Regions from separate parts of the Pseudofrankia coriaricola genome, predicted to be linked through region 1. Evidence: riboswitches for the same ligand, from Rfam matches in the RefSeq annotation. Region 1 holds a riboswitch; each other region holds the start of a gene.
The links. Region 1 has a riboswitch for cyclic di-AMP ahead of QOZ89_RS18375 (C40 family peptidase). Riboswitches for the same ligand answer to the same signal wherever they lie in the genome.
Positions count from the first base shown of each region.

Region 2: it holds a riboswitch for cyclic di-AMP, as region 1 does, so the genes downstream of both, QOZ89_RS24240 (C40 family peptidase) here and QOZ89_RS18375 (C40 family peptidase) in region 1, are expected to answer to the same signal.
Region 3: it holds a riboswitch for cyclic di-AMP, as region 1 does, so the genes downstream of both, QOZ89_RS08740 (C40 family peptidase) here and QOZ89_RS18375 (C40 family peptidase) in region 1, are expected to answer to the same signal.
Region 4: it holds a riboswitch for cyclic di-AMP, as region 1 does, so the genes downstream of both, QOZ89_RS32745 (peptidoglycan-binding protein) here and QOZ89_RS18375 (C40 family peptidase) in region 1, are expected to answer to the same signal.

Region 1 is NZ_JASNFO010000033.1:1,938-6,264, reverse strand. Features, by position in the region: gene QOZ89_RS18385 (mannose-1-phosphate guanyltransferase) at 1-738, opposite strand, end outside; gene clsA (cardiolipin synthase ClsA) at 750-1,373, opposite strand; gene QOZ89_RS18375 (C40 family peptidase) at 1,936-3,018, opposite strand; cyclic di-AMP (ydaO/yuaA leader) riboswitch at 3,022-3,218, opposite strand; gene QOZ89_RS18370 (class F sortase) at 3,887-4,327, opposite strand, start outside.
Region 2 is NZ_JASNFO010000044.1:140,679-145,005, forward strand. Features, by position in the region: gene QOZ89_RS24235 (C40 family peptidase) at 1-702, opposite strand, end outside; cyclic di-AMP (ydaO/yuaA leader) riboswitch at 2,038-2,204, shown strand; gene QOZ89_RS24240 (C40 family peptidase) at 2,286-3,278, shown strand; gene QOZ89_RS24245 (hypothetical protein) at 3,781-3,942, shown strand; partial or broken gene QOZ89_RS24250 (hypothetical protein) at 3,981-4,178, shown strand.
Region 3 is NZ_JASNFO010000013.1:88,369-92,695, reverse strand. Features, by position in the region: gene QOZ89_RS08740 (C40 family peptidase) at 156-1,223, opposite strand; cyclic di-AMP (ydaO/yuaA leader) riboswitch at 1,227-1,393, opposite strand; gene QOZ89_RS08735 (hypothetical protein) at 1,890-3,092, opposite strand; gene QOZ89_RS08730 (hypothetical protein) at 3,204-3,767, opposite strand.
Region 4 is NZ_JASNFO010000073.1:73,642-77,968, forward strand. Features, by position in the region: gene QOZ89_RS32730 (sensor histidine kinase) at 1-1,273, shown strand, start outside; gene QOZ89_RS32735 (response regulator) at 1,270-2,109, shown strand; gene QOZ89_RS32740 (hypothetical protein) at 2,123-2,386, opposite strand; cyclic di-AMP (ydaO/yuaA leader) riboswitch at 2,771-2,952, shown strand; gene QOZ89_RS32745 (peptidoglycan-binding protein) at 2,960-3,706, shown strand; gene QOZ89_RS32750 (hypothetical protein) at 3,900-4,327, opposite strand, start outside.

The DNA.
Region 1 (4,327 bases):
CCACACCCCCGGCGAGACCTCGAAACCGCCGATCTCCACGTCGACCTGCTGGTTGAGCACGTCGGCCTGGACCCGAAGGAAGCTGGCGATCGTGCCCACGTCCTCCCAGTAGCCGGACACGACGTGCCCGAACACGGGGGCGCCGGCGGCGACCAGGCGGGGGAACACGTCGGCCGACCAGTCGACGGGCTCACCGGCCGGGACGTGGTCGAACACCTCCGGCTCCATGACGTAGATGCCGGTGTTGACCGTGTCGGAGAAGACCTGGCCCCAGGTCGGCTTCTCCAGGAAGCGGGAGATCCGGCCGTCCTCGCCGGCGATGACGATGCCGAACTCCAGCGGGTCCGGCACCGACTTGAGGGCGACGGTGACCAGCGCGCCGTTCTTGCGATGCTCGGCGACGAGCTCGGTCAGGTCGATGTCGGTGAGCGCGTCGCCGCTGATCACCAGGAACTGCTCGTCGCGCAGCGCCGCCTCGGCGTTCTTCACGCTGCCCGCGGTGCCCAGCGGCGTCGACTCGGTGGCATACGACAGGTGCATGCCGAGCTCGTCGCCGTCACCGAAGTAGGTACGCACCATCGCGGCGAGGAACTGGACGGTGATCACCGTCTCGTCGAAGCCGTGCCGCTTCAGCAGCCGAAGGACATGCTCCATGATCGGCCGGTTGACGACCGGCAGCAGCGGCTTGGGCGCGTTCGCGGTCAGCGGCCGCAGCCGGGTGCCCTCCCCGCCGGCCATGACCACGGCTCTCACGGCGAGCCTCCCGCCGGGGACGGCCGGCCCCGGGCGGCCTGCCGGCGGGCCCGGGCGATGCCGGCGACCTGGAAGGCGTAGAGCAGCCCGGCCCACCAGTACAGCGCGGTCCCCCAGATCGCGAACGCCCAGCCGAGCGGGCGGACCACGGTCGAGACCGTCCCGTGACCGTCGGCGAGCAGCAGCAGCGGGAAGGCGTACAGCAGGTTGAAGGTGGCCGCCTTGCCCAGGTAGTGCACCGGCAGCGCGGTGCCCAGGCCCAGGCGGCGCATCGGGATGAGCAGCAGGGTGATGAACACGTCGCGGCCGACGATCGCCGCGAACAGCCACCAGGGAATGATCCCCCGGACGGCGAGGGCGACGATGGTGGCGAGGATGTAGAGCCGGTCGGCGAGCGGGTCGAGCAGGATGCCCAGGCGGCTGGTCTGGCCCAGGGCCCGAGCGAGCCGGCCGTCGAGATAGTCACTGATGCCGGCGAAGACCAGGATGCCCAGCGCCACCCAGTCGGCGTGCGGGCCGAGCACGAGCCACAGGAAGACGGGTACACCGAGCAGGCGCAGCGCGGACAGCAGGTTCGGGATGGTCCAGATCCGGTCGCTGGGGGCGGAGGCGCTCGTCATGCGGCATTTCCTCCCCTCAGCGGCGACCTGCCAGCAAGATTACGGGCCAAAGGAGACGCGGAAATGTCCTGCCCGCGTCGGGCACACGCGTACCGTGGCGCGCCCGGCAGGATCGGCACGCCCTCTGGAGGCAAGACGCTAGTCGATGACCATGCACGCGGGCGCGGCGAGGGCGGGCAGGACAGCGCGCCCGACCGGGCGCCGGCACTGAGGGCGTGACCCGGGCCCTCCGCGGCGCGGACCGTGGCGCCGGCAGCCCCGCCGCGCGTTCCGGGCCGGGCTCGGCACCGGCCGCAGACCGCCGCGGCGGACCAGGTCAGCCGGATCAGAAGGAGATGAGGATCACCGGCTTCCGGCCGCGGGACGCATGAAGCCTCGTCCACACCGTCGCCCGCGGGGAAATAGCCGCAGGGAACCGTCCGCCGCCGACTGGACCTGGCTCACCGGGCCCGAAGAAGAGCTACCCCCGCCATGAACAGGCATCGGGATCCAGGCTGGTCGGGCGCGAAGCGTCCGGGAGACGAAGACACGGCCGGGGCGCTCCGCGCCTGGCCGCGTCCCGTCACATGACCCGGCCGACCAGGTAGGTCGAGCTGTAGATCGGGCGCAGGGACACCACACCACCGGTCTGCGGGGCGGCCCACATGTAACCGTTACCGGCGTAGATGCCGACGTGGTAGATGTTGCCCGGGCTGCCGTAGAAGATCAGGTCGCCCGGCTGCTTGCCCGACTGGGCGACGTGCGTCGTGGCCCAGTACTGTGCCTCGGCGGTGCGTGGCAGGTTGCGGCCGAGCTGCTTGAAGACGTACTGGACGAGGCCCGAGCAGTCGAACGAGTACGGGCCCTCCGAGCCGTAGACGTACGGCTTGCCCTTCTGCAGCGAGGCGAGGTAGACGGCCTTCTCGCCGATGGTGCTGCCCTGGATGACCGACGGGACGCCGGTGTCGAGGTAGTCGTCGCTCCTGCGCTGCTGGATCGTGATCGTGGTCGCGCCGGCCACCGAGGGCCGCAGCGTGCTGCCGCCGTCGAACACGGCGGTGAGCGTGGTGGTCGACAGCAACCGGGCGGTGATGCTCGCCTGGCCTTGGTCGTCAGTGGTGAGGGTGGTGGTGGCCTGCCACTTCGGCCCGTCCACCACGACGATCTTCACCTTCTGGCGGACCAGCGCCGAGCCGTCGAGAGCCTCGCTCGCCTTGACGGTCAACACGACCGGAGCGTTGGGCTGGACGGTGGTGTGGTCCGCGGTGAGCGTCAGGTTGGTGAAGACCGGGCCGGAGTCGGCCACCGCCCCCGCGAGGCCGCCCGAGCCGGAACCGTCGGACACGGCGCGGCCCAGGCCGCTGGCGCCGCTCTCGTCGCCCCCGCCCCCGAACGCGGCGCCCAGGGCGCTCGCCTCGTAGGTGGTGCTGCTGTTCTGCGGGTTCGTGTCGACGGTCGAGGGCGAGTCCGAGGAGGGGACCGTGGCGGCGAACGCGGCGGTGGAGACTGCGAGCGTGCCGGTCGTGAACGCGGCGATCGTGCTGACCCGGCGGGGTTGGTTGCCGGTCCGCCGGCGGGCCCCGTTCGGGGCGCCGTCCGTGCGATGCCGGCCGCGCACAAGCTCGTCCCAGTCGTCCGGGAGCCAGGCCATGCCACGACGGGACAACGCGCGTCCTTCCCTGACGCCTGCGAGGTCAGCTGTCGGGTTCGGGCGGGGTTCACGCCACCCGGCTGCCTTGCGGCAGCTTCACCCCGAGGACGCGGCCGGTGTACCGGCGTTGCCCGGTGAGACCTTGGGTCCCCCGCTCCTGCCCCGGCTTGTCGGAGGGTGTTCAGACCAGGGGCAGGACTCGGCGTTTGGCCTGACGATTTGGTGCCTTAGGCGAAGAATGTTGCATCGCTGACCATAGCCGATCCCCCAGCGGCACCTCCAACCACCGTAAACACAACAATTGGACACCTCCCAGCAGGTTTCGATGAGATGTCCGCCTCGTTCCGACCGGCTCTGCCCACACGCCCAACCAGGAGAAATCGTCATCGGCGTCAGGGGTTGCGAACCATCCCGCGCCAGCGCGGCCCAGTCGATTGATCCGACGTTGGGTCGGCCGAGAGAAATTACACCCTCGGGGCCCACCGAGCCCAGTTCGCGCAGGACTAAAGTCCCGGATCGCTCTAGGGTCCAAGGGCCCTACCGGACGAATGGGCCGAAACAGACGCGCGCGGTCGCAACGCGACACACCCGCCGCGACCGGCATGCCACGGCGACCCGACCTCCGCCCATCCCACACCAAAGGGCCGCCGGCGCGACGAAGATCGTCGCGCCGGTCCCGTCGCGTCAACAGCGTTGACTATCTTGTGGGCGGGTTGGCGCGAGCCGCCGAAACCACAGGGTCCTCGGCAGAGCGCAAGACACGGTCGGACCAGCAGGCGCGGTCAGGCCGACAGTCGCGGCCTGATTGCGGACGGCCGACGGAGGGCGTGGCCGCGGACGGCCCGGCCACCGGGCGACGACCGCGGTGGGCGCGGCGGCGCCGTCACCCGGATGGCCGCGGAGTGGCGGCGGAGGGCACGGCGGGAGCGACCGAGGCGGGCGGGGGCGGCGTGAGCCCGGCCGACGCGGATCCGGCCGACGCCGGCGGGGCGGACACGGGCGCGGCGGATGCCACTCCCGCCGGGGTGCCGGCCGACGGCGTGGGCTGGGCCCCGGCGGGCGACACGGGTGGCGTCACACCCACGGGCGTCGGCACGGCCGCGGGTGTGGCACCGGGCGCCGCCGGGAGGCCCTGGGCGGGCGGGACGACCGGTGTGGGGATGGCATGGCCGTAGACAACGAGGTTGTCCAGGTAGTGGTGGGTCCGCTCGTCGAACCCGCCGTCGCAGGTGATGAGCCGGATCTCCGGGCGGGTGACCGGGCCGTAGACCCGCTGCGTCGGGAACGCCGCCTTGGACACGGTCTCCGACCGGTCGACGACGAA
Region 2 (4,327 bases), on a different contig from region 1:
GTACTGCGCGAAGCCGGAGCAGTCGAAGGCGTTGGGGCCGGTCGCGCCCCACACGTAGGGCTTGCCGGCCTGCAGGGACGCGAGGTAGACGGCCTTTTCGCCGATGGTGCTGCGGGGGATCGCCGTCGCGATGCCTCCCGGCCCGGAGCCCGGACCTGCCGTGGGGCTGCGGACGACGACGGTGGCGGCCTCCGCCGTCGAGGGGCGCAGCGCGGCGTCTCCGTCGAACACCGCGGTGATCGTGGTCGTGCTCAGCAGGCGGGCGCTGATGCGGGCGTCGCCGTCATCGTCGGTTCGCAGGATGGCGCTTTTCGACCAGCGGGTGCCGGTGACGACGACGATGTTGACCTGCTCACCCGCGACGGGTGCACCGGTCGTCGCCGCCGCGGCGTGGACCGTGAAGGTCACCTGGTCGTTGGGGCTGATCGTCGTCTTGTCGGGCGTGATGGTCAGGGCTGTGAACTGCTGCGTCGGGTTCGCGATCTCCGCTGCCAGTGCCACGCCGTCGGGTGCGTCCTGCGGGGCCGGCTGGTTGCCGAACATCGAGGCGCCGAGTGTGGATGCCTGCATGATCGGGTCGGCGGTGGGCTGGTCGTCGCCGGGGGTGTCGGAGGTGGCCGCGGCGAAGCCCGTCATCGAGGTGGCCAATGTTCCGCTGGCCAGGAGGGCGACGGTGGCTGCCCGACGCCGAGGCTCGGTCATCCGGCGGCGCGTAGACCCCCTGGTCGCCGTGCCCGGTCCCGATTCGGCGTCCAGGTCGTACCTCCTGGGCCACAGTCCGTCAAGCGACCACCGACCGCCGCCCTGAGCAGGCACCGCGTCCCCTCCCTCGCCGCGTCCTCGAACGCGTCCACCGCAGCAACGACGCCAGATAGTAGTACTACTGGTGTGATTGGTAGGAAAGGGTGGGGTGGCAGCGGGTCGGCCGGGCGCCTCGACGCGCAGGGCCTCCACGTCCGGGAGGCGTGCCGCCAATGCGCTCGTACCCGCCACGTCGTACTCGACCGCGGCGAGCGACCCAACACGCGGTAACAGCCCGTTCGTCGTCTGCCCAGTTCGAGATCGAACAGCTACTCCACCGCGACTTCGCCGTCGAACACGTCACCCTCCAGGTCGACCACCACCCCGCCGTGCTCGCCCTACGCCGCCGAACACCACCATCCATCGGCCACGTGCAGTGATCGGGATGTGCGGGCGTGGTCACGTCGATAGCAGAAGGAGCGGTCAGGGTCCGCAGATCGGGCCTGTCGGAGGCGTTCATCTCCGGGTACCCGGTCAGCCAGCGTCGGCATCGAGGTCGGAACCGATCTTTGGCTCAGGCCGCGCGGTGGCCTGAGCCGCCTGGGGATTGCGGGCCACCAGTCGCTCCACGATCCCGCGTTTGTATCGTTCGTGCCGCTCGATCGGGAAGCCGGCCGCCTGTACCTGCACCAGCGGCCGGCGTAGCAGCTACTCGCCACCGATGCGAACGATGATCGCCTCCAGAACGCGCTGGACGGCACGGACTTCCCGGCGGGCGCCGGCGACGTGGTCGAGCAGGAGCAGCCGATCCTGCTGCACCGCCTCACCGGCCTGTCACCCATGCCCTTCCCAGACATCCTCTGTAGGATTTTGGTCCTTAAGATTCGGAACTGGTGCCCAAATAACACCACCAACCCAGCAAGGCCCGGCCGAGCCGGCGAGTAGGCCCGCTCGTCATAGGGATGCAGGCGTCACCACCCCGGGCTAGGTACCACTCGTGCCGCCTTCTGTGGCCTCTCGGCCCCAATGTGGGATCTGTACGTAGTTTTTCAACTACGCACGGTAGTCAATGGTCGGCACCATCTCGCCCGCCTCTACTGTTCTGGGTAGCCGGTGACTCTCGGCGACACCCGTCACGACACCGGCTCGTGGGGCCCGGAACCGACAGCTCGTGGGACCAGGCGTGTCCGTGCTACCTACTACGCATCGTCGTATCCAAATGGACTAGTCTCGTTCACGACGTCACGTCCAACACCGGACCGAACGCCGAATCCTGCCCGCGGTCCCGGTGTCCCCTCCGAGTCGTCACCTCGGGCAGGAGCGGGGGACCCACCTCGCATGACCGGCCAGCGCCCCCTCCGGCGCGGGCCTTGGGGTGAAGCCCATCGCGTGCTTGCTGCGCGAGGGCCGGGCAGCCCAGCCCGAACCCGACAGCTCACCTCGCAGGCGTACGGGAAGGACCACACTTGTCCGCGCCCTCCGTACAGTGGGATACCGACACCCTGCCTGATACCAGCAGGGGTCGTCATCGCGGTCTGACCGCGGTGGCAAAGGTCCGAGGTCGTACCGCGGTCGCCGCGGCTACCACCGGTGCGATCGCGATGTCCGGCATCGCCCTCGCCGGCTGCGCCCCGGCAGCCGACACCTCGGCGGACGCGTTCGGAGATGACGGCTCCGTCACCACCGGCCTCAGCCTCGCCAGCGCCTTCGGCTCCGGGTCGATGGGCGGCTCTGGCACCGACGTCCGCCCGGTGAGCCTCGCGTCCACCCTTGGCGCCGACGGCACCGACACGGCGTCCGACCTGGCCGCGCCGACGCTGACGGCGAAGGCCGACGTCGACCTGTTCATCACGAACCCCGACGTCACCGCCTATGCGGACCAGCCGGTCGAAATCGGCTTCAAGCTGACCAACAAGGACACCAACCAGCCGCTGGCCAACCAGCTGGTCAAGGTCCAGGTCAAGCTACCGACCGGTTTCGCGACCTTCCTGCACCTGCAGACGAACAACGACGGGTACACCTCGTACACCGCGCGGGTGCTGACCACGACACAGATCACCGCGGTCTTCGACGGCACCGACGCACTGCAGTCCGCCACCGCCGACAACGTCGGCACGGTGAACGTCGCGGAGCGGCCGGCCCCCTCGGCGAGCCGGGGCGTCACGGTCAACGCCCCGTCGAACGGCGACCTGGGCGAGAAGGCCGTCTACCTGGCGTCGCTGCAGGCCGGCAAGCCCTACGTCTACGGCGCCAACGGGCCGGACTCGTTCGACTGCTCCAGCCTGGTGCAGTACGTCTACCGGCAGCTCGGCCGCAACCTGCCGAGGACGGCGGAGGCGCAGTACGAGGCCACGGTCCACGTCGACCAGGCGCACAAGGAAGTCGGCGACCTGATCTTCTTCGGCGCGCCGGGCGAGATCTACCACATGGGCATCTACGCCGGCGACGGGAAGATGTGGGCCGCGCCGCACTCCGGCACGGTCGTCCAGCTGCAGACGATCTGGAGCACGAGCTACCTCGTCGGCCGCGTCCTGTAGGAAGGCGCGGCGGGCGAGGAGGGCTTCCTCCTGAGCGTTACGTTCGGCCGGCTTCGGCTGCCCCGCTCAGGCGGACCTGCCCGCGAACCCCTCCCCTGCGGGTTCGCGGACGTGGCCTGGCGGCCCGGCCAGCTCCCGCTGGCGGGACCGCCGCTCACGGAGTTCCCGAAGCCCCGGGGCCCGTTGACGCCCGACAAGACGACGGCATAGCGGTGCTGCTCGCCAGCCGTTCTCGGCGGCGGTGATTTCCGGCCCGGACACAACGTCGGCCGCGCTGGCCCTTCGCCGCCGACCCGTCCCGTTTTTCTCCGAGCACGTTCCAGAACTCTTCATGTAGGTAGCAGCAGGCGCGGCCCTCGCCCCTTAGCCGCGCCATCCACGACGTCCGCCGGTGGCATCGAGGGCTTCCCCTCCCGCCCTCGGATTCCGCCAGCGGACTACCCGCCGTCCGAACCCCTCGGTGGCGGCCCGACCGGCTCGCCCCCACGGCCCCGGGCCGAGAGTGACGCACCGCCCGGCCGTGACCGCCTGCGGCCACATCCACACCCCCGATATGACGGCCGTCGACGAAGGCCACCTGCTCGTCGCCACCAGCGATGGCATCTACGAATCCCGCGACGCTGGTGCCACCTTTGCCCGGATCCTCCCACTGGCCGAAGGCTGACAGGCACTACCGCACGCCTAGACCGGATGGCCGGCTCCCTCCACCGAGCCCGAGCCGAAGACGTCCTGCACTGGCAACACCACCAACGCCCTATCTCCGCAGAGACCCTCCGCAAACGGCTCCACGTCGGCGCCCCCGTCGCCCGCAGACTCGTCACCCAGCTACGCACCGACACCCACACCAAGATCGAACGCGGCGCCTCGCCGCCAGACGGCGAACCCGAGCAAGCCGTCTAACCCGAACTTACTTGATCTAGGACGCACTGCGGGCTCGTGACTTGCGGGTTCGCGGCAGCCATTGATCGTCTTACTGACTACCAACGGTCTTGGAGATAGGCGCGCCGATTAGCTGGAAGACCTTTCTCTGGGTTTCGGTGGCGTTCGTG
Region 3 (4,327 bases), on a different contig from region 1:
CGGCTTCGCCGACGGTTGGAGCCAGCCAGGCGGTCAGGCCGTGTCCGCGAACCCGGAGGGGAGTGGGTTCGAGGAAGGACCCCGCGAACGGGGCAGCCGAACCTGGCCGAACGTCGCCGCTCAAGGAGTGAGCCCTCCTCGCCCGCCGCGCCCCGCTACAGGACGCGGCCGACGTTGTAGCTCGTGCTCCAGATCGTCTGCAGCTGCACGACCGAGCCGGAGTGCGGCGCGGCCCACATCTTCCCGTCGCCGGCGTAGATGCCGACGTGGTAGATGTCACCTGGCGTGCCGAAGAAGATCAGGTCGCCGACTTCCTTGTGCGCCTGGTCGACGTGGAGCGAGGCCTCGTACTGCGCCTCCGCCGTCCTCGGCAGGCTGCGGCCGAGCTGCCGGAAGACGTACTGCACCAGGCTGGAGCAGTCGAACGAGTCCGGCCCGTTGGCGCCGTAGACGTAGGGCTTGCCGGCCTGCAGCGACGCGAGGTAGACGGCCTTCTCACCCAGGTCGCCGTTCGACGGGGCGTTGATCGTGACGCCCCGGCTGGGCGAAGGGGCCGGCCGTTCGGCGACGTTCACCGTGCCGACGTTGTCCGAGACGGCGGACTGCAGTGCGTCGGTGCCGTCGAAGACCGCGGTGATCTGTGTCGTGGTCAGCACCCGCGCGGTGTACGAGGTGTACCCGTCGTTGTTCGTCTGCAGGTGCAGGAAGGTCGCGAAACCGGTCGGCAGCTTGACCTGGACCTTGACCAGCTGGTTGGCCAGCGGCTGGTTGGTGTCCTTGTTGGTCAGCTTGAAGCCGATTTCGACCGGCTGGTCCGAGTAGACGGTGACGTCGGGGTTCGTGATGAACAGGTCGACGTCGGCCTTCGCGGTCAGCGTCGGCGCGGCCAGGTCGGACGCGGTGTCCGTGTCGTCGGCGCCGATGGTGGACGCGAGGCTCACCGGGTGGATGGCGGCGCCGCCGCTCGTCGATCCGGAGCCGAAGGCGCTGGCCAGGCTGAGGCCGGTGGTGACGGAACCGTCGTCTCCGAACGCGTCCGCCGAGGTGTCGGCCGCCGGGGCGCAGCCGGCGAGGGCGATGCCGGACATCGCGATCGCACCGGTGGTAGCCGCGGCGACCGCGGTACGACCTCGGACCTTTGCCACCACGGTCAGACCGCGGTGACGACCCCTGCTGGTATCAGGCAGGGTGTCGGTATCCCACTGTACGGAGGGCGCGGACAAGTGTGGTCCTTCCCGTACGCCTGCGAGGTGAGCTGTCGGGTTCGGGCTGGGCTGCCCGGCCCTCGCGCAGCAAGCACGCGATGGGCTTCACCCCAAGGCCCGCGCCGGAGGGGGCGCTGGCCGGTACTGCGAGGTGGGTCCCCCGCTCCTGCCCGAGGTGACGACTCGGAGGGGACACCGGGACCGCGGGCAGGATTCGGCGTTCGGTCCGGTGCTGAGCCTGACGTCGTGAACAAGACTAGTCCACTGGGATGATGACGATAAGCGTGGGTACCCCCCATAAGCCTGATTTCTGCGAACCGTCGGTTCCGAGGACCGAGGCTGCCGTCATGGCAGGGGTCGCCGAGGGTAGCCATCCACCCGTAACCATCGCAACTGACTAGGTCGTGCCGATCCATCGGGTACTCCACGTAGCTTGAACACTACGCGCAGATCCGGCCTTGCGGGCGGAGGACTACAGTCGGCACACGATGTGTGTCTAGTCCGGGGGCGCCATGGACGCCCGCACCCCTATGACGAGTGGGCCTATCCAACGGTTCGAGCAGGCTTCGCCGGGTCGATGGGGCCGTCTGGGCATTAGGTCCTAGTCGTTGGGACTAAAATCCCATTGTGATTAGCGCAAAACCTAACCGTTCCCCGTTGCGTCGAGATAGTTACTTACGGTCGTTAGGGCGGCGGGCGGGGAGCGCGTCTGGTGATGAAGCCGGCGCGGTCAAGCACCTGAAGCTCGATCGCCAGCTCGATGACCTCCCGGGGAAGGGTCCGGTAGGTGGCCTGCATGGCCTCGACCGCGGCCCTGGCCCGCTCGGCGAGCTCGTCGAGCGCGTGCTGGCGCTGGCGCATCCGAGCGCGCTCCTCCTGGATGGTGCGCACCGTCTCTTCCTGCCACCGACGGGTAAGCAGCAGGTGTTCGCTCGCGTCGGCCGCCTGGCGCTTGGCCTCCTCCAGACGGCCGAGCAACTGGTCGAGCAGTTCGAGCCGGCCGGCAAGCTCCGCGATGAGGTCGCCACGAGCGATCGCGGCGATCCCTCGGTCTTCCTCTCGGTCATCTGGCGGTAGGGGATCTACCGAACCGTCAGCACCGACCGACGGCAGCGGGACGGGTGAGAAGTCAGACTCGGGGTCAGGATCCGGCCCGCCCGCGTCGTGCGGCCCCGGGTGCCCGTCGTAGACATACGTGTAGCCCTCGTACGCCTGCTCCTCGTAGCCCTCGTACGTCTGCTCCTGGTAGGCGGACACGGTCCACGGGACGTCGTCCGGACCCTCTTGGCCGGCGGCCTCCGAGCTGGGCTCCCAGACCTCTCCGATCGCTGGCCTCCCAGATCGGCTCCCAGACCTCCCCGATCGGCTTCGCCAATCGGGCAGGAACCCCGGATCCGGCAGGGACCCTGTCGCCAATCGGGCAGGGACCCCGGATCCGGCGGGAAGCCCGTCGCCGATCTGAGGGGGAACCCAGGCGCCCTCCGAGCCACCAGTGACGTCCGCGGCGGCCATCCCCTCGGGCTCGGCCACCCACTCAGATCCGGCCACCCACTCGGGCCCAGGCAGGCCGTCGGGCTCGGCGGCGGCCTGGGACCCGATGGGCCAGTCAGGCCAGAGTGTGCTCTCGGACCTGGTGGGATCGACCGCGGGTGGCTCCTCCCGCCCGGCCAGGTCCACGACCGGAATGCCGCCCTCGTCGAGGCCCGGATGGTCAGCCGGAGGAGCGTCACCGGGCGCGGGCATGCCGGGCAGCGCCAGTTCAGGCACGGTGGCGTGGACGTACACGCCGGGTGACTCGGCCCGCTGCCCCCCGGCGTCGGCAAGGCTCCGCGGCCCGGTCGGGCTGGGCGAGCTGGCGAGGCTGCGCCGGCCGCTTACATCCGCCACGGTAGGTAACGGTAGCCGAGCCCTCTCAGTGAGGGGCCCATATACGCCGGCAGCGATCGTTATGAAGCCGGAAGCGGTGGGCTTTGTGTCGGCTCGGGTGCCGTTACTGGACTAGTCCGGGCTATTCGCTGTCTGTGCCCGGTCGAGACGGTGGCTAGTCACCAGGTGGTTAGCCGGGGCGGCTGGGGGCCTGGCGGAGATCAGCGGGTCCGGATGGCCGGGCAGGTCAGGCAGATCCGCGGCATGACGTAGGCCGCGGCTCCAGCCGCCTTCGGCGATTTCGCTGCTGGCATCCAGCACGGCCCAGTCGATCACGTCGTCTACTCCGACGGCGACCGTTCGTCCCATCCGGATGTGCGCGAGGTCTGGGTGGACCGTGTCGTTGAGGCAACGTCCCAGCAGCCAGGCTGGAGCGGGCCAGGAGGTCACCAGCACCCAGGGCGCCTCGAAGCCGCCCGGGACGACCAGCCGATACCGGACGATGAGGTGGCCGAGCGGCAGCAGCTGCCCGCGCACGAATCGGCGCCGCAGCTGGTCCAGCTGGTCACGGGCGGCGCCCGAGGCGTCGTCCGAGGCGGTGTCGGCGAACGCCGTTCCCGCGGCCGTGTCTGCCACGTTCGCGCCGTCGGTGCCGGTAGCCAGGGGGGCCGCCGTGCCGTTCGGCGGCTCGAACATCCCGGACCGGTACCGCCGGTCCGAGGCTTCCCCGGCCTGCCCGGTCGCCGGCCTGCCAGCAGACCTCCCAGATCGCTTACCTCCCAGATCGCTGACCTCCCAGATCACGACCTCCCAGATCGGCTTCGCCGATCCGGCAGGGACCCCGTCCGTCGATCCGGCAGGGACCCTGTCGCCGATCCGGCAGGGACCCTGTCGCCAATCGGGCAGGGACCCCGGATCCGGCAGGGACCCCGGGCTTCGCCGGTCGGGCAGGAAGCCTGGGAACCCCGGGGCAGCGGTGCCAGCCATATCGGCAGGGTAGCGGAGAGGTTTCCGAGGGTAGAAGGCGGATGCGTAATCTTGACGTCAGATGCGCGCTGGAGCCGCTCATCGCGACATGTAGTGGCAACGAGTGCCACTACATGCGTGAACCTCATGCGAGCGGCCACGCCTTGCGATCGTGCGTCGATCTGCCGGCTGGCTGCCATAGGGTCGCCGTTTTGGGGCAGGAGTCTCCTGGGTCGGACCGATGCGCCCGGCCGGTCATGCGTGCGGGAGTGAGCGGAGAACCGGCTCCC
Region 4 (4,327 bases), on a different contig from region 1:
GACCCTGGCCACCCTCGCCGGCACCGTGCTGCGCAGCGAGCACCCATTGCCCGCGATCCTCGAACGGGCGCGTGAGAGCTTCGGGATGACGTCCGTGGCGCTGCTCGAGTCCTACTCACCCGACGAGGACGCCCGGACCGGACCGGCGACGCCGTCGACGACGGCCGGCGCGGCCGCGGAGCCGGCGAAGGCGAGGACGGGACGGGAGCGCTGGCGGGTCGTCGCGTCGGTGGGGCACCGGCCGTGCACGCGGCCGTCGGAGGGCGAGGTCGAGGTGCCGGCCGGTCACCGGTTCACCCTGGCGCTGCGCGGCCGTCCGCTCCCGGCCGCCGACCGGCGGCTGCTCGCCGCGTTCGCCGCCCAGGCGGCGACCGCCACCGAACGCCTCCGGCTCGCCGAGGAGGCGGCGAGCGCCAGGCCGCTCGCGGAGGCCGACCGGGTGCGCTCCGCGCTGCTCACCGCCGTCGGGCATGACCTGCGGGCGCCGCTGGCCGCCGCGAAGGCGGCCGTCACGGGGCTGCGTGCCCAGGATGTGGCCTGGTCGGACGAGGAGCGCGCCGAGCTGGTCGCGACGGCGGACGAGTCGCTCGACCGGCTGACGGCGCTGGTGGAGAACCTGCTGGACATGAGCCGGCTGCAGGCCGGGGTGCTGTCGGTGTTCCCGCGGGCGGTCCATGCCGAGGACGTCGTCGCGCTCGCGCTCGACGGCATCGGCCCGGACGCGACCGGAGTCCGTATCGGCACCGAGCCCGCGGATCATGGTCGTGACGAGATCGGCGACGTCGGCGACGTGTCTGAGGTGCCCGCGATCCGGGCCGACCCGGTGCTGCTGGAACGGGTGGTCGCGAACGTCGTCGCGAACGCGATCCGGTTCTCGCCGGCCGGAACTCCGCCGCTGATCACCACGAGCACGCTCGGCGGGCGGGTGCAGATCCGCGTCGTCGACCGCGGCCCCGGCGTGCCGGAAGCCGACCGGGACGCCATCTTCCAGCCGTTCCAGCGCCTCGGCGACACCGACAACACCACCGGCACCGGCCTCGGCCTCGCGCTCTCCCGGGGCCTGATCGAGGCGATGGACGGCACGCTCACCCCGGAGGACACCCCCGGCGGCGGCCTCACGATGGTCATCGACCTCCCCGCCGACGCGGACGGCGAACCCCGGATCGAACACGGGCCCGGGCCGGATGACGGGCCCGGGCGGGATGACGGGCCCGGGCGGGATGACGGGCCCGGCGCGGCGGCGGGCGGCGGAGACGCCGGGAGCGTCCGATGACGCGGGTGCTGATCGTCGACGACGAACCGCAGATCCTGCGCGCGATGCGGATCAACCTGCGGGCGCGCGGCTACGAGGTGGTCGTCGCCGACACCGGCGCGGGTGCCCTCTCCGCCGCCGCGTCGGCCCTCCCGGACATCGTCATCCTGGACCTCGGCCTGCCGGACATGGACGGCGTCGAGGTCATCCACGGCCTGCGCGGCTGGACCCGGGTGCCGATCGTGGTCCTGTCCGGCCGCGCCGAGAGCCGCGACAAGGTCGGCGCCCTGGACGCCGGCGCCGACGACTACATCACCAAGCCGTTCGGCATCGACGAGCTGCTCGCCCGGCTGCGCGCGGTCGGCCGCCGCGGCGGCGAGCAGGGGGCGAGCCCGATCGTCCGCTTCGGCCACATCACCGTCGACCTCGCCGCCCACCGCGTCACCCGCGCCTGGCCTTCCGCCGACGGCACGGGCGGCACGGGCGGCGCGGGCGGCGCGAACGGCACGGGCCATGCGGACGACGACGCGGACGGCCCTGACGGCACCGCCGGGCGCGTCTCGCCCGACGGCGGTGCCGGTGGTGACGTGGGCGACGGTGCCGCCGGCGAGGAGCGGGCCGACGAGATCCACCTGACGAAGACCGAATGGGGTCTGCTCAGGGTGCTGGTCAGCCATCCGGGCAAGCTCGTCACCCAGCGCCAGCTGCTCACCGAGGTCTGGGGCGCGAGGTACGAGACCGAGACCCACTACCTGCGCACCTACCTCAACCGCCTGCGCCAGAAGCTCGAGGACGACCCGGCCCGCCCCCGCCACCTGCTCACCGAACCCGGCATGGGCTACCGCTTCCAGCCTTGAGCCGGGCGGGGGATCAGCGGCGGGTGGCGCAGAGGGTGGCCATGAGGTTCTTGTCGCGGTCGACGCACGGGGTGAAGCCCTCGCCGCGGAGCAGGTTCTTGGCCGTGTCGGTGCTGACGTACTCCAGGAGGGCCGACAGCAGGCTGTCGCCAGGCGGGGTGCCGTACGTGTAGAGGTAATCGCCATCAGCCGCCTCCGGTGTGTTCAGGAAATGGCCCGCACGAACGCACTCCTCGACGGCCGACGAGCCCAGGTCACCCGCTGTGACCTCAACCACGGCGACCCAACGACCGGAACACGCCGCGACAGGCGATTGCTCGACCAGAGGGAAGTCCGGCCAGGCATTACGCGGCGCATCTGATCTGCGCCGCTCGCGGCGGGCCACAAGCGGGACAAGTGACCACCAAAAGCCGCTCCGCGACAATGATTCGCGCGGCAACCAGCTCTTGTTCCCCGAATTTCGCGTCAATTACTGTGACGCTGGTCACAATTAGCTACCAGTAAGCGCACTGCCACAAGGTATTGCACGCTGCGTGACAGACCTGCCGGACATCTGCCCAGTTCACCAGCTTGTGACTACAGCGGGTAGCTAGTTACGGTTGCTCCGCTCGCTGCAAGCACCGGTCCGGACGCCGAGTTCTGCCCCCGGCCCAGTGCCCCCTCCGAGAGATCGCCAGGGCAGAAATGGGGGAACCACGTTCCTCCGGGCTGGCGCCACGTGGCGCCAGCCCTCGGGGTTAAGTCGGCCATTCAAGGCGCTTGTTCAACGCGCCCGAAAATGACCGGCCGGGCTTCCCGGCCCGAACCCGACAGCTAACCTCACAGGCGTGCGGGAAAGATATCTCGAACAATGCGCAAGGGTCGTCATCGTAAGAAGAATGTTGTCCGCCGCCGCGGCTCCGCTGTTGTCGCCGCCGGTGTCATGACGGCCACCGCCGGCGCCGCCGTCTTCGCCGGCGCCTCTCCGGCCAGCGCCGCCTCCACCATCGTCTCGGATTCTCAGATCGCCGCCTACGCGCATTCCGCGGGCCTCGACAGCTGCCGCGTCGGCCTCGCCACCTGGGTCGCGATCGCACTCGCCGAGTCCAGCGGCAACCGCTACGCGCACGCCACCGTCGGCGAGGACTCGCGCGGCCTGTGGCAGATCAACATGCGGGCGCACGCCGGCTGGGTCGGCAGCCGCGACCTCTACGACCCGGCGACCAACGCATGGGCCGCCACCCAGGTCTGCAAGGGCTCCGGCCCCAGCGCCTGGACCACCTACACCAAGGGTGCCTACCGCGCCTACCTGGCGCGCGGCAATGCCGCCGCGAACGCCGTCGGCAGCGGCGCTGTCCTCGCCGCCCCGGTCTCCCTGGCCAAGGCCCCGGCGATCCCGGCGAATGCCTGGTACCTGTCACAGGCGGCGAACCACGCCACCTACCTGGACGCGGTCCGCCAGCTGCAGCAGAAGCTCGCGAGCCTCGGCTACACGGTCGGGGTCGACGGCTACTTCGGCCCGCAGACCAACGGTGTCGTGCGCGCCTACCAGGCCTCCCACGGCCTGCTGGTCGACGGCGTCGTCGGGCCGCAGACCCACAAGGCTCTGTTCGGCTAGTCAAGGCCCCGACCGTCGTCGGACGGTCGGAATCCCGCCGGTGGGTGAGCAATGCGGCCAGCCCGCCGGCACTCACGCCCTCCCGCGCCTCTTCCCCCTCCGGGCGCGGGAGCCCAGGAACCGCCCTGACCTTTCCCTCCTGTCGAGGTCAGGGCGGTTTCGCTGTTCAGCTCCCGTCCGCCCCGACCGACGGTCAGGTCGCCCTGCCTCCGCCGTTTCGCGTCAGGATGACCGTCCCATCCGGGTCACTTCCCGCATGCGACTCATAGTGCAGGCTCAACCGACCCGACCCCTGGAGCATCAGGGTGATGTCCTCGTCGGTGCAGACCTCGTCGCCCGGCTGCGCCGCCTCGTGAACGCGGACTGACGAGTCGTCGCCGACCTCGAGCAGCGTCACCGTCTCGGTGCAGGCGCCCGCGTACGTCGTCGCGCCGACGATGTCGCCGACCTTGCCGTCCTTGAGGTCCAGGGACATCTCGGCGCCGCCGACCGTGCCGTACCAGGTTCCGACGAAGGCGCTCGGCACCGTGGTCTCGCCCGAGCCACCGTCATGGCCGACCAGTCTCAGCACGCCGAGGACAACGCCGGCGACAACGACCAGCCCACCGACGACCAGCACGG